DNA from 3 places in the Terrabacter sp. 05T424 genome. Region 1 is predicted to be linked to each of the others. Evidence: predicted binding sites of a transcription regulator. Region 1 holds the regulator's gene; each other region holds the start of a gene.
The links. Region 1 encodes LexA, which represses DNA repair genes until DNA is damaged. Its sites were predicted from a motif close to TCGAACANNTGTTCGA; they were not measured.
Positions count from the first base shown of each region.

Region 2: a site for LexA is predicted at 2,380-2,395, ahead of recA (recombinase RecA). Genes of this name have one in related genera too.
Region 3: a site for LexA is predicted at 3,079-3,094, ahead of AC1DE0_RS18980 (alpha-ketoglutarate-dependent dioxygenase AlkB). Genes of this name have one in related genera too.

Region 1 covers NZ_JBFTLB010000007.1:51,628-55,981, reverse strand. The annotation lists gene AC1DE0_RS14835 (aminoglycoside phosphotransferase family protein) at 1-574, shown strand, start outside; gene AC1DE0_RS14830 (hypothetical protein) at 587-1,489, opposite strand; gene lexA (transcriptional repressor LexA) at 1,589-2,287, opposite strand; gene AC1DE0_RS14820 (LysM peptidoglycan-binding domain-containing protein) at 2,551-2,949, shown strand; gene AC1DE0_RS14815 (hypothetical protein) at 3,221-3,550, shown strand; gene AC1DE0_RS14810 (alpha/beta hydrolase) at 3,547-4,354, shown strand, end outside.
Region 2 covers NZ_JBFTLB010000001.1:1,022,313-1,026,666, reverse strand. The annotation lists gene AC1DE0_RS04800 (YceI family protein) at 1-204, shown strand, start outside; gene AC1DE0_RS04795 (regulatory protein RecX) at 291-1,145, opposite strand; gene recA (recombinase RecA) at 1,148-2,179, opposite strand; gene AC1DE0_RS04785 (O-acetyl-ADP-ribose deacetylase) at 2,433-2,978, opposite strand; gene AC1DE0_RS04780 (DUF3046 domain-containing protein) at 2,975-3,223, opposite strand; gene AC1DE0_RS04775 (DUF3352 domain-containing protein) at 3,378-4,354, shown strand, end outside.
Region 3 covers NZ_JBFTLB010000011.1:6,894-11,247, forward strand. The annotation lists gene AC1DE0_RS18970 (ATP-binding cassette domain-containing protein) at 1-1,469, shown strand, start outside; gene AC1DE0_RS18975 (maleylpyruvate isomerase family mycothiol-dependent enzyme) at 1,572-2,390, opposite strand; gene AC1DE0_RS18980 (alpha-ketoglutarate-dependent dioxygenase AlkB) at 2,406-3,056, opposite strand; gene recO (DNA repair protein RecO) at 3,177-3,905, shown strand; gene AC1DE0_RS18990 (isoprenyl transferase) at 3,943-4,354, shown strand, end outside.

The DNA.
Region 1 (4,354 bases):
GGCCGGCGCCGGCCTCCTGCGCCCGACGCACGCGGCGGCCTACGTGAGCGGCCGGACGGCCTCTCTCGTCGCGCTTCCCGCGGGCGACCCGCGGCGGATGGAGCCGGAGGTGGCGGCACGGCTGGAGTGCCTGCTTCCGACGGTGGAGCGGTGGGGCACCGAGCTCGACGCGCTCGGCCTGGGCGTGAACCTCGTGCACAACGACCTGCACGCCAACAACGTCTTTGCCACGCCAGCGGGGATGCGCTTCTTCGACTTCGGCGACGCGGTGCTCGCGCACCCCCTCACCGCCCTGTTCATCCCGCTCAACGTGCTCCTGCACCGCTTCGAGGCGGGGCCCGACGACCCGCGAGTGCGACGGGTGGCCGACGCGGGACTCGAGGTCTGGAGCGACGTCGTTCCCTCGACCCGGCTCCGGCAGGCGCTGCCCGCGGCCCTGCACCTGGGGCGGCTCGCGCGCGCCGAGTCCTGGCTGCGGGTCGTGGCCACGATGACGACAGAAGAGCGGGCGGAGTACGGCGATGCGGGCACGTGGTGGCTCGGGGCCCTCGGCGACCCCACGCCCCTGTCGTGAGCCGCGGAGGGGCTACTCGGCACGGGCCCCGAGGTCGCGTGCCTCGTCGGCGGAGACCTCGCCGAGGTCCCACAGCTCCTTGGTCTGGACGCCCCAGTAGGTCGCGAACAGCACGATGACGATGACCTCGGCGACGAGGACGAGGTGGGCGAAGCCCTGGACCGTCAGCGCCGCGACGACCGTCGCGGCGAGCGCGACCGTGAGCGCGACCGCGATGGCGAGGTAGATGCGGCGGTAGCCGCGCCCGTCGTCGTCGCCGGCCGCCCGGTGGCGCTCCTCGGTGCGCAGTGCGCTGAACACCATGACGGCGATGACCCCGGCCACCATGGTGCCCGCGGCGATGCCGTGGCTCAGGGCGATGAAACGGTCGCGCAGGACGAGGAACAGGGTGAGCTCCACCAGCAGCACGCCTGCGCAGGCCAGGGTCACCAGCACCGACCGCGTCGTCGGGCGCGCGGAGGCATCGCGCCGCATCGCGCCTCGTTTGAGCGCCGCGACGATGACGGCCGCGATCACCGCGACGACGACGAGCGACCAGATGTTGTTGCGCACCGCCGCGGCGATCTCGGCGGGCGTCTGCGTGTAGGCGTTCGGCCCGCAGCGGTCGTCGGGGACGGTCGGCACCATGGCGACGACGAACGCCATGAAGCCGGAGAAGTTGAGCAGCACGTCCTCCTCGGACGAGTGCCCCTTGTACGCGATGAGGCTCGCGCCGAGGGCGCAGAGGGAGCCGACGAAGACCGTCCGCGCGGGCGTGTAGTAGTAGGCGCTGATCGAGCCGAGCCAGCAGCTGTGTTCGGTCTCCCACCACCACTCGTAGCCCACCGACAGCAGGAGCATGAGCAGCAGGGCGATCATCGCGCCCCGCAGGTAGCGGTAGGTGTAGACGACGTCGCGGGTGCGCCCGGATGCCATGGCGGTCTCCTCTGCAGGACTCACTCGTCAGAGTGTGGCGGCCGCCGTGGCGATACGCCTGCTGGAGCGGGGTCGCGTCGCCGCGGGCGACCCCGCGCGTCAGATTCGGCGCAGGACGGCGGTGACCTTGCCGAGGATCGTCGCGTCGTCGCCGTCGATGGGGGAGAAGTCCTCGTTGTGCGGCATCAGCCAGACGTGCCCGTCGACGCGCTTGAACGTCTTCACCGTGGCCTCGTTGTCGAGCATCGCCGCGACGACGTCGCCGTTGTCGGCGTGCTGCTGCTGGCGCACGACGACCCAGTCGCCGTCGCAGATGGCGGCGTCGACCATGGAGTCGCCGTTGACCTTGAGGAGGAAGAGGTCGCCTTCGCCGACGAGCTGCTTCGGCAGCGGGAAGACGTCCTCGACGACCTCCTCGGCCGTGATCGGGACGCCTGCCGCGATCTGCCCGAGAACGGGCACGTAGGACGCCTCGGGACGGGCGTCGCCGGAGCCGGTCTCGGTGTCGTAGTGGTCGCCGCTGCGGTAGCCGACCTCTTCGGCCGTCGCATCCGGCGAGACGATCTCGAGGGCGCGCGGGCGGTTGGGGTCGCGGCGCAGGTAGCCCTTGGCCACCAGGGCGTTGAGCTGGTGGGAGACGCTCGAGGGGCTCGCCAGGCCGACGGCGTCGCCGATCTCGCGCATGCTCGGCGGGTAGCCCCTGCGGTCGACGGAGTTGCGGATCACCTCGAGCACGCGCCGCTGACGCACGGTCAGTCCGTCGCCGGTCTCGCGATCGGGAAGCTCGGTCACGCCCATGGTGATCCCCTTCGTCGGCTCGTCAGACCGTGTGCTGAACCTGGCTCGAGAACTGCGCGAGGAGAGGTCGAGGGCCGCTCGGGGGCCAGTGTCAGTGGTGGCTGGTGAGGTGTGTGGTGTGAGGAAAGAGTAACGAGGTTCGAACACAGTTGCCAAACACCTGTTCGATGCGTGTCTCGACTTCCTCGAACATACGTGCTACAACTCGTACAGACGTTCTATCGAACACACGTTCGCCAGTTCAGGAGCAAGGGGAGGTCACCATGAGCGCCATCGTCCTCGAGGCCGTTCGTCAGCCGCAGACCACGCAGCCGCCGGCCCGTCCGCACCTCGTGCTCGTGCCCACCGGGCGCGAGGCCGTCCGCGCCGCACGGGCCGCCCAGCCGCCCCTGCGCCTGACACGGTTCGGCCGGCTCGTGGTCTCGATCCTGGTCGCGGCGGTCGTCTCGCTGCTGGCGGTCGGACTGGCCGGTCAGCTCGCCTCGGCATCGTCCGGCTCCCACACGGTCACCGTCACCTCGGGTCAGACGCTGTCGGGCATCGCGGCGCGCGAGCTGCCGCAGCTGTCCGTCGCCGACGGTGTCGTCGAGCTCCAGGTCGCCAACAGCCTCAGCACCACCGAGATCCACGTCGGGCAGCAGCTCGTCGTCCCGGGTCGCTGACACCGGGAGCTCCCTGGCTCGTGGCTTCCGTGCGTATGCCGCCTGGCTCGCTCCCGCTTCTCTCGACCCGCCCCATCGGCCGCGTTGGCTCCACCTCCAGCGGCTGGCGGTAACGGCGCTTCGACCCCGTCGTGACCGCCCGGACGCCGCACCCCTGAGGAGGGGTGCGGCGTTCTGCTGTGTCACGACCGGCCGCCCGGAGCCTGTGGATGACGCCAGCCGGACCCGGCGTCCGCGACCTAGCGTGGCTGGCCTCGGGAAGGGAGCAGGGATGAGATACGAGATCGACACGGCGGCGCTGCGAGCCAGCGCCGTCACCATCGAGGAGGTGCTAGGGCAGGTGCGGCGGCTCGGGGTGGCCGACGACCTCCGGCCGGTGGCAACGGCTCTTCCGGGGGGTCGCTGCGCGTCGGGACTGCCACAGGTGGCGGCTGCCTGGCAGGCGAGGCTGTCGACGGCCCAGTGGGAGCTCCGCGAGCTCGGGCGTCGCGTCAGCCTCGCCGCCGACGGCTACGACGCCGTCGAACAGGTGGCCCGGCAAGCCCTGCAGGCGACCCTGCCTGGCGCCGCCCAAGGCGACCCCGTCGACGGCACACGGTGAGCGCCGCGGTCGTGGGCTCGGGCCTGACCGTGCGCGACATCCGTGCCGGCCGGCCGCAGCTGCTGCTCGAGGTGAGCCGGCGTCTGGAGCAGCGCCGATCCCGGCTCGTCGTCCTGGCCGAGTTGGTGCTGTGGCGCCGGTCGGCCGCGCCTCGGTGGAGCGGTGCCGGCTCGAGCGCCGCGGCCGACCGCTACGGCACCGTGGTGGCCGGGCTGGGACAGCTCGCGAGCAGCATCGCGGTGGCAGGGAACGCCGTGGCCCACGCCGCCCAACGCCTGCAGGGTGCACTCGACCTGATCGGGCGCGCCGACCACCGAGCGTCTGACGAGGGTGCTTGGGTCGACGACGACGGTCGCCTGTTCCTCCCGGTGCGAGCCTCTCTCGGCGACCCTGTCGGGGAGGCGCACCGGGCGCGCCTCGACGACCTGCTCAGGGCCGAGGTCGACGCCTGCCTGCAGCAGGCCCGGCGCGCGGCCACCCGGACCGACGAAGACCTGCACCGCGCGCTGCTGGCCGCGGCGCGAGGAGCCACCTCTCTCGCGGCAGCAGGCGGCCCGGCGGCTGGATCGGCCTCCGGGGCGGCTGTCCTCGACGGAAGCGACCTGCCGGCGCCGCCCCCGACGGCCGCCGGCGTGTTCGCGTCGGCGGCGTGGTGGCGGTCCCTCACCGACGAGGAGCGACGTCAGGCTCTCCGCGAGCAGCCTGAGTGGGTCGGTCCTCGCGACGGGGTGCCGGCGGCCGCGCGCCAGGAGGCGAACCTGATCCTCCTCGACCGCGCGGAGCGCACGGCGACCGCTCGTGCTC
Region 2 (4,354 bases), on a different contig from region 1:
ACCGTCCCCTTCGAGGAGACCGGTTCGGCCAAGGACCCCTTCGGCAACATCCGCGTCGGCTTCGAGGGTGAGACCACCATCGACCGCACCGACTGGAACCTCTCCTTCAACGCGGCCCTCGAGACCGGTGGCGTCCTCGTGAGCGAGAAGGTCAAGCTCGAGTTCGACATCTCGGCGATCGCCGTCGTGCCCGCGCAGGCCTGAGCCTCCCGCAGCACACCCGAAGGGGGTGGGGACCGAAAGGTCCTCGCCCCCTCGTGCTGTCCCCCGACGCCCGCGGGCCAGGCAGGTCAGTCGCGCTGGTGCTCGGGCAGGCCGTCGACACCCGCGCGGATGACGGGCCACGCCACCTCACCGGAGTAGCCCTTGCGCGCCAGCATGCCGGCCAGCCGCCGGGCCTGGACCTCGGGGGGCAGTCCCCTCATGGACCGCAGCTTCTTGGCCACCAGCTGCTCGGCACGCACGCGCTCGTCGCCCACCCCGACCTGGCCGAGGGCCTCGTCGGCCACCTCCTGGTCGATCCCCTGCTGGCGCAGCTCGTGGGCCAGCGCGCGTCTGGCCAGCCCTTTGCCGGCCTGGCGGGCTCGCACCAGCATCTGGGCATAGGCCTCGTCGTCGACGAGCCCGACCTCGGTCATCCGGTCGAGGACCTTGGCGGCGATCGCGTCGTCGCACCCGCGTTGGCGGAGCTTCCTCTCGAGCTGGACCCGGCTGCGGGGCGCCATGCTCAGCTGCCGCAGCACGATGGCCCGCGCCACCGACTCGGCTTCGGCCTCGGGAACCGCGGCCTCGGTGTCGTCTGGTGGAGGCGCCCAGGCCAGCGACTCTCCCGAGGCCGATGGGACGCCGGCCGCCCCCGCTCCCGTCTCCTGAAGGGGCAGGGCCCAGTCAGGACCGTCGCCCGGGTCGGTGGCGGCCCATCCGGAACGCGACGGGGCGCCACGCTCGCGACGTGAGGCCGCGCGGCGAGGACGCGCCTCGGACGTGGGTACAGCGCCGTCGGGTGCAGCGCCCGCGCGCCGCCGCGGGGAGCTCGCCCCCTCCGACGCGGCGGCCCGCACCTCGACGACACCCTGCGCCTCGGCGAGGGCGGCCGCGGCGCGGGCCAGACGGTCCTCGGTGGACTCGTGTGCGGGACCAGCCACGATCAGAAGTCGACGGGCACGTCCGAGACCTCGGCGGGCTTGTCGACGCGCGGCCCGACGCCGAGCTTCTCCTTGACCTTCTTCTCGATCTCGTCGGCGAGGTCGGGGTTGTCCTTGAGGAAGTTGCGGGCGTTCTCCTTGCCCTGGCCGAGCTGGTCGCCCTCGTAGGTGTACCAGGCGCCGGCCTTGCGCACGAAGCCGTGCTCGACGCCCATGTCGATGAGCCCACCCTCGCGAGAGATGCCCTGACCGTAGAGGATGTCGAACTCCGCCTGCTTGAAGGGCGGCGAGACCTTGTTCTTGACGACCTTGACGCGGGTGCGGTTGCCGACGGGGTCGGTGCCGTCCTTGAGCGTCTCGATGCGGCGGACGTCGAGGCGGACCGAGGCGTAGAACTTCAGCGCCTTGCCACCCGTCGTCGTCTCGGGCGAGCCGAACATGACGCCGATCTTCTCGCGGAGCTGGTTGATGAAGATCGCCGTCGTGCCCGTGTTGTTGAGGGCTCCGGTCAGCTTGCGGAGCGCCTGGCTCATGAGGCGGGCCTGCAGACCCACGTGGCTGTCGCCCATCTCGCCCTCGATCTCGGCACGGGGCACCAGGGCCGCCACCGAGTCGATGACGATGATGTCGATGGCCCCGGAACGGATCAGCATGTCGGCGATCTCGAGGGCCTGCTCACCCGTGTCGGGCTGGGAGACGAGCAGGGCGTCGGTGTCGACGCCGAGCTTCTTCGCGTACTCGGGGTCGAGCGCGTGCTCGGCGTCGATGAACGCCGCGATGCCGCCACCCTTCTGCGCGTTGGCGACCGCGTGCAGGGCCACCGTCGTCTTGCCCGAGGACTCCGGGCCGTAGATCTCGACGACTCGACCGCGGGGCAGCCCGCCGATGCCGAGGGCCACATCGAGCGCGATGGATCCGGTGGGGATCACCTCGATGGGCGGGCGGACGTCGTCACCGAGACGCATCACCGCGCCCTTGCCGTAGCTCTTCTCGATCTGGCCCATCACCGAGGAGAGCGCCTTGTCCTTGTCCATCCCCTTGGCCTGAGTGGCTGCCATGTCGGGCTCCTGTTCTGCCGTCTGCGCTTCGGTCGCCTACCTGCGACCCGGGTGACGGATCATCCGAGGAGATCCGCTGTCGGGTCAGACGCTAGGGCCCGGCGCCGACATCGGGTGGACCACGAGACGGCCTGTGGATGATGCGGTTGGTGGCGCAGGACCTGTGGAGAACACTACCGAACAGGTGTTCGATGACGCGTCGACACGCCGGGTTGCGCGAGAACGCGTGTCAGGAGTTCTCGCGAAGGTCCGCGAGAGCCACCTGGAAGTCCGCGAGGACCTCGCGCGAGAACAGCCAGAACCGTGCCTCGCGCACGGTCTCGTGGCGGTCCAGCGACTCGGCGAGGGCGGCGATCGCGACTCTCGCGGCGGCGTCGACCGGGTAGCCGTAGACGCCGCACGACACGGCAGGAAAGGCGACGACCGCGCACCCGGAGGCGTCGGCGAGCTGGACGCACCGCCGGTAGCAGGAGGCGAGCAGCTCAGCCTCCCCGTGGCCTCCCCCGCGCCACACGGGACCGACGGTGTGGATGACGTGCCGCACCGGCAGCCGTCCCGCCCCGGTGATCTTCGCGTCACCCGTCTCGCACCCGCCGAGCCGCCGGCACTCCTCGAGCAGCTCGGGACCGGCAGCCCGGTGGATGGCCCCGTCGACGCCACCGCCGCCCAGCAGCGACGGGTTCGCCGCGTTGACGATCGCGTCTGCCGACGCGTCGGCCGTGATGTCGCCCCGCCGCAAGGTGATGCGCGCGACGCCGGGACCCGACGGGGTCACCTGCCGACCTGACCGCCCTGTGCGCCGCGAGCAACCCGGATGTCGCGGCCCAGCCGGCGCTCGGGGGGCACGTCCATGTCGATGCAGAGCGCCTCCCACACCGTGCGCGGCGCCTCGCCGTCGGCGAGCGCCTGGACCACCGTGCGGTTGCCGAGCGCGCCGAGCACGTGGTCGCGCGCGAGCGACCCGGCATACGCCGCGCCGAACTCGTCGTCCATCAAGGTCCAGAAGTGACTGATCCGCACCCCTGCAGTCTGCCACCCGTGCCGCCGGAACCGGTCGCGCCGGAACCGTCGTCGGAGCGTTGTCACAACCGCCAGCGGCGATGCCGTGTGACCGGTATCGTCCTCACGTCCCGAGCGCCTAGGCAGGGACCTCGACACTTCAGGGGAGCCATCAATGACCGAGCCCACCAGGCCCGACGGGCCGGACGCCCAGCCGGGCGACGACGCCACCCGACCGATCCCGGCCGACGCGACGACGCCCGTCCCGCAGTACACCTACCCCGTTCCCTCGGGCAGCCCGGCCGTCCCGGTCTCGAGCGACGGGGCCAGCGCCACCGGCGCCACCGGCGCCACCGGCGTCGCCCTCGCCGACGACCCGTCCGCCCCCGCCCGGGGCGGCCACAAGCGCACCGGCCTCATGGTCGGTGCCCTCGCCACCGTCCTCGCCCTCGGCGGCGCCGGCGTCTTCGCCGCGCAGACCCTGAGCGGCAGCGGCGCACAGCCGTCCGACGTGCTCCCCGGCGACGCGTACGCCTACCTCCGTGTCGACATCGACCCCTCCGCCGGCCAGAAGATCGCGGCGGTGCGGTTCCTCGGCAAGCTCGAGGCCGTCAAGAACACCCTCGGCAGCGACGACCCGCGCAAGAAGCTGTGGGAGATGGCCACCAAGGACGCCGGCAGCGACTGCCTCAAGAAGTTCGCCTACGCCAAGGACATCGAGCCGTGGCTCGGCGACCGGGTCGGTGCGGCGGTCCGCCCCGGCGGCACGTCTGACACGCCGAACGTCGCGATCGCGATCCAGGTCAAGGACGAGACCCTCGCGAAGGACACACTCACCAGGCTGTTCGCGTGCGACACGTCGTCGAAGACCGACGTCCGCACGAAGGACGGCTACGCCATCGTCACTCCCGCCGGCACTGGTGACGCCACCCTCGCCGCGGTCGACAAGGGCTCGCTCTCGCAGAACGCGAACTTCACCGGCGACATGGGCGCCCTCGGCGAGCAGGGCATCGTGTCGGCCTGGTTCGACATGGCGACCGGCCTCAAGGAGCTGCCCAAGCTGAGCGGCGGCCAGGCGGGCATCGACACCGCTGCGCTGGCGAGCGCCAAGGGGCGCTTCGCTGCCGCCGTACGATTCGACGCCGACTACGT
Region 3 (4,354 bases), on a different contig from region 1:
TCACGCCCGAGGCGCGCTCGTCCAAGATCTCCGGCAAGAGCATCGCCGACCTGTGCTCGATGCAGATCAGCGACCTCGCCCAGTGGCTGCGCGAGCTCGACGAGCCGTCGGTGGCGCCGCTGCTCACCTCGCTGCGCCACAGCCTCGACTCGTTCGTCGAGATCGGGCTCGGCTACCTCTCGCTCGAGCGGCCCGCCGGCACGCTGTCGGGTGGAGAAGCCCAGCGCACCAAGATGATCCGCCACCTCGGCAGCTCGCTCACCGACGTCACCTACGTGTTCGACGAGCCGACGATCGGGCTTCACCCGCACGACATCGCCCAGATGAACGGGCTGCTCCTGCGGCTGCGCGACAAGGGCAACACCGTCCTCGTGGTGGAGCACAAGCCCGAGACGATCGCCATCGCCGACCACGTCGTCGACCTCGGGCCGCAGGCCGGCACCGGCGGCGGCCAGATCGTCTTCGAGGGCACGGTCGACGGTCTGCGCTCCAGCGACACCGTCACGGGCAGGCACCTCGACGACCGGGCCACCCTGAAGTCGGCGTTCCGTTCGCCCTCCGGCACCCTCGAGGTGCGCGGCGCCGACACCAACAACCTGCGTGACGTCGATGTCGACATCCCGCTCGGTGTGCTCGTCGTGCTGACGGGTGTCGCGGGCTCGGGCAAGAGCTCGCTCGTGCGTGGGTCCGTCCAGGGTCGCGAGGGTGTCGTCACGGTCGACCAGGCCGCGATCAAGGGCTCACGCCGCAGCAACCCCGCGACCTACACCGACCTGCTCGAGCCGATCCGCAAGGCCTTCGCCAAGGCGAACGGCGTCAAGCCGGCGCTCTTCAGCTCGAACTCCGAGGGGGCGTGCCCGACCTGCAACGGGGCCGGCGTGATCTTCACCGAGCTCGGGGTGATGGCCACCGTCGAGTCGCCCTGCGAGGACTGCGAGGGCCGACGGTTCCAGGCGGCTGTGCTCGAGTACGAGCTCGGCGGCAAGAACATCGCCGAGGTGCTCGCGATGCCCGTCTCCGAGGCGCACGCCTTCTTCAGCGACGGCGAGGCCAAGGTCCCCGCCGCGGCGACGATCCTCGGGCGCCTCGAGGACGTGGGACTCGGCTACCTCAGCCTCGGCCAGCCGCTCACGACGCTCTCCGGCGGGGAGCGCCAGCGGCTGAAGCTCGCCACGCACCTGGGCGAGAAGGGCGGCACCTACATCCTCGACGAGCCGACGACAGGCCTGCATCTCGCCGACGTCGAGCAGCTGCTGGGCCTGCTTGACCGGCTCGTCGACTCCGGCAAGTCGGTCATCGTCATCGAGCACCACCAGGCCGTCATGGCGCACGCCGACTGGATCATCGACCTCGGCCCCGGCGCCGGCCACGACGGTGGCACGGTGGTCTTCGAGGGCACCCCGGCAGACCTCGTCGCCGCCCGCTCCACCCTCACGGGCGAGCACCTCGCCGCCTACGTCGGCGGGTAGGACCCGTCGTCGCGGCGGCACCGAACAGCCGGGTTCGCGTGTGTGCTCGCACGGACTCTGGCCCCGGCTGGTGCACACACGGCGCTGCACCAGGTGCCGACCTCAGTCGATCGAGCCGCGGAGCACCGCGTCGACGGCAGCGAGAGACGCAGCGTCGCCCTCGCGCGTGATCTCGCCGTCGGCGGGACGGTTCCAGAGCCAGCAGTCGAGGTCGGCGGCGGACCCGCAGATCTCGGCAACAGCCGCGTCGTCGGGTCCGTCGACCACGAGGAAGCGTTCGGTGTCGATGACGTCGCCGTCCGCGTCGGTGCCGGTGATGCGCACCGGCGTGACGGTCCAGGCGTGCATGGCGTCGACGGTCGCGATCGTGACGGCGGGACCCGTGGGCTCGTGCGTGAGGCCCGGCTCGGGCTCGTAGCCACGCATGATCCGCAGCGCCTCGTCGACGCCGTCGGCAGCCAGTCGGCAGTCGAGCGGGGTGCGGTCGCCCACCGTCAGCTCGGCGTCGAGCCGGTGGATCAACGCCTCGTGGGCCTGGCGTCGGCCGATGTAGCMGGCGCTCTTGTCGTCGGCCCACATCCACAGCGGAGTCTCCGGGGTCAGGCCGGCCAGGACGCCGTGGAGCCGCTCGCTCGAGCGGTCGTAGCGGTCGAGCAGCCCGGCGCGGTCGGCCGGTCGCTCCTCGCGGCTCGCATTCATCGCGTCGAGGTCGGCGGGGTCGGTGAGGCCGCGCTCGGCGATCTCACCCCAGAACCACTGCACCTCCGCGAGGTGCCACAGCAGGTCGTCGGCGTCCCAGTCGGGGCAGGTGGGCACGCGTGCGTCGGCCGGAGCGTGCTCGAGGGCGGCACGGAACCGTGCCGAGTCGGCCGCGAGGTGGTCGAGGTAGGGCAGGGGGCCACCTGGGCGGCTGGACGGCATACGGGATCTCCTTGGTCAGCGGACGCCTGCGACACGGAACTGCACGGAGATGCGTGGCCCCATCGGCTCTGACGTCTTGGGGACCGCATGGTCCCACGTGCGCTGGCACGAGCCACCCATCACCACGAGGTCACCATGCCCGAGGGGGTAGCGCAAGCTCTTTGTCGTCGAACCCGGGATGGTGCCGCCGTCGCGTGGGCGCAGCGCGAGGGTGCGGGCCGAGCCGAGCGACAGGATGGCGATCATCGTGTCGCTGTCGCGTGAGCGGCCGATGCGGTCTCCGTGCCAGGCGACGCTGTCGCGGCCGTCGCGGTAGAGGCAGAGGCCGGCGGTGACGAAGGGCTCGCCGAGCTCGGCGGCGTAGTGGGCGCTGAGGGCATCGCGGGCGTCATCGAGCATCGGGTGGGGCAGCCGCTCGTCGCCTGCGTAGAACTTCGTGAGGCGCGGCACGTCGACGACGGAGTCGTACATCTGCCTGCGCTCCGCGTGCCAGGGAACGTCGCGAAGCAGAGCCGAGAAGAGCTCGTCGCCGGCGGCGAGCCAGCCGGGCCTGACGTCGACCCACGCGCCGCGCGCGAGGTGGTGCCGGGTGAGGCCGGTGCCGACGGCACGGAGCGTCATCGCGTCGGTGAGGTCGAGCAGCGAACCCTGGAGAGCGAGGTCCATGCCCCCACGATAACCCGAAACCTCGAACGGGTGTTCGACTCCGTGGTGCGAGTTCGGGCACTTGACGCGGACCGGCGCGTGCGGTGCGGCACCGGCCGGGTGGCGGGGGAGAATGGCGTCATGCCCCTCTACCGTGACGAGGCGATCGTCCTGCGCACCCACAAGCTGGGCGAGGCCGACCGCATCATCACGATGCTCACGCGCACCCGCGGCCGGGTGCGTGCGGTCGCCAAGGGCGTGCGGCGCACGAAGTCGCGCTTCGGCTCGCGTCTCGAGCCCGGCATGGTCATCGACGTGCAGTGCTACGAGGGCCGCAACCTCGACACGGTCACCCAGGTCGAGACCCTCGCGCCCTACGGCGACGCGATCGCCCGCGACTACACCGCCTACACGTGCGCGACCTCGATGCTCGAGACCGCGCTGCAGCTGACCGAGGAGCACGAACCGCAGACCCAGCAGTACCTCCTGCTCGCCGGCGCCCTGCGGTCGCTCGCCGAGCGCGCCCACGACCCGGGCCTCGTGCTCGACGCCTACCTGCTGCGCTCGCTCGCCGTCGCGGGCTGGGCGCCCAGCTTCGTCGACTGCGCGCGCTGCGGCGCGCCGGGTCCTCAACGCGCCTTCAACGTGCAGTCCGGCGGCGCCGTCTGCTCCGTATGCCGTCCGCCCGGCTCGAGCGCTCCGGCACCCGAGACCTTCGAGCTGCTCGCCTCGCTGCTGGCGGGTGACTGGGAGGTTGCCGACGCGAGCGACGAACGGCATCGTCGTCAGGGCAACGGCATGGTCTCCGCCTTCCTCCAGTGGCACATCGAGCGCGGGCTGCGTTCGCTGCGCCTCGTCGAGCGGGCCTGAGCCACAAGCGAACCCGACCTCACCGATCCGGAGACCCATGTACGCCAAGCCATTCCCGCACCCATCCGGTGCCACGCCGCCCACGATCCCGAGCGAGCTGCTGCCGAAGCACGTGGCAATCGTCATGGACGGTAACGGGAGGTGGGCCAACCAGCGGGGGCTGCCGCGCACCAAGGGACACGAGGCTGGGGAGGCGTCCCTGCTCGACGTCGTGGCAGGTGCCGTCGACGTCGGGGTGACCCACCTGTCGGCGTACGCGTTCTCCACCGAGAACTGGCGGCGCTCACCCGAGGAGGTCCGCTTTCTCATGGGTTTCAACCGCGACGTCATCCGGCGCCGGCGTGACCAGCTGCACGAGTGGGGGGTGCGCATGCGGTGGGTCGGCCGCACCCCGCGGCTCTGGCGGTCGGTCATCAAGGAGCTCGAGGTCGCCCAGGAACTGACGCAGC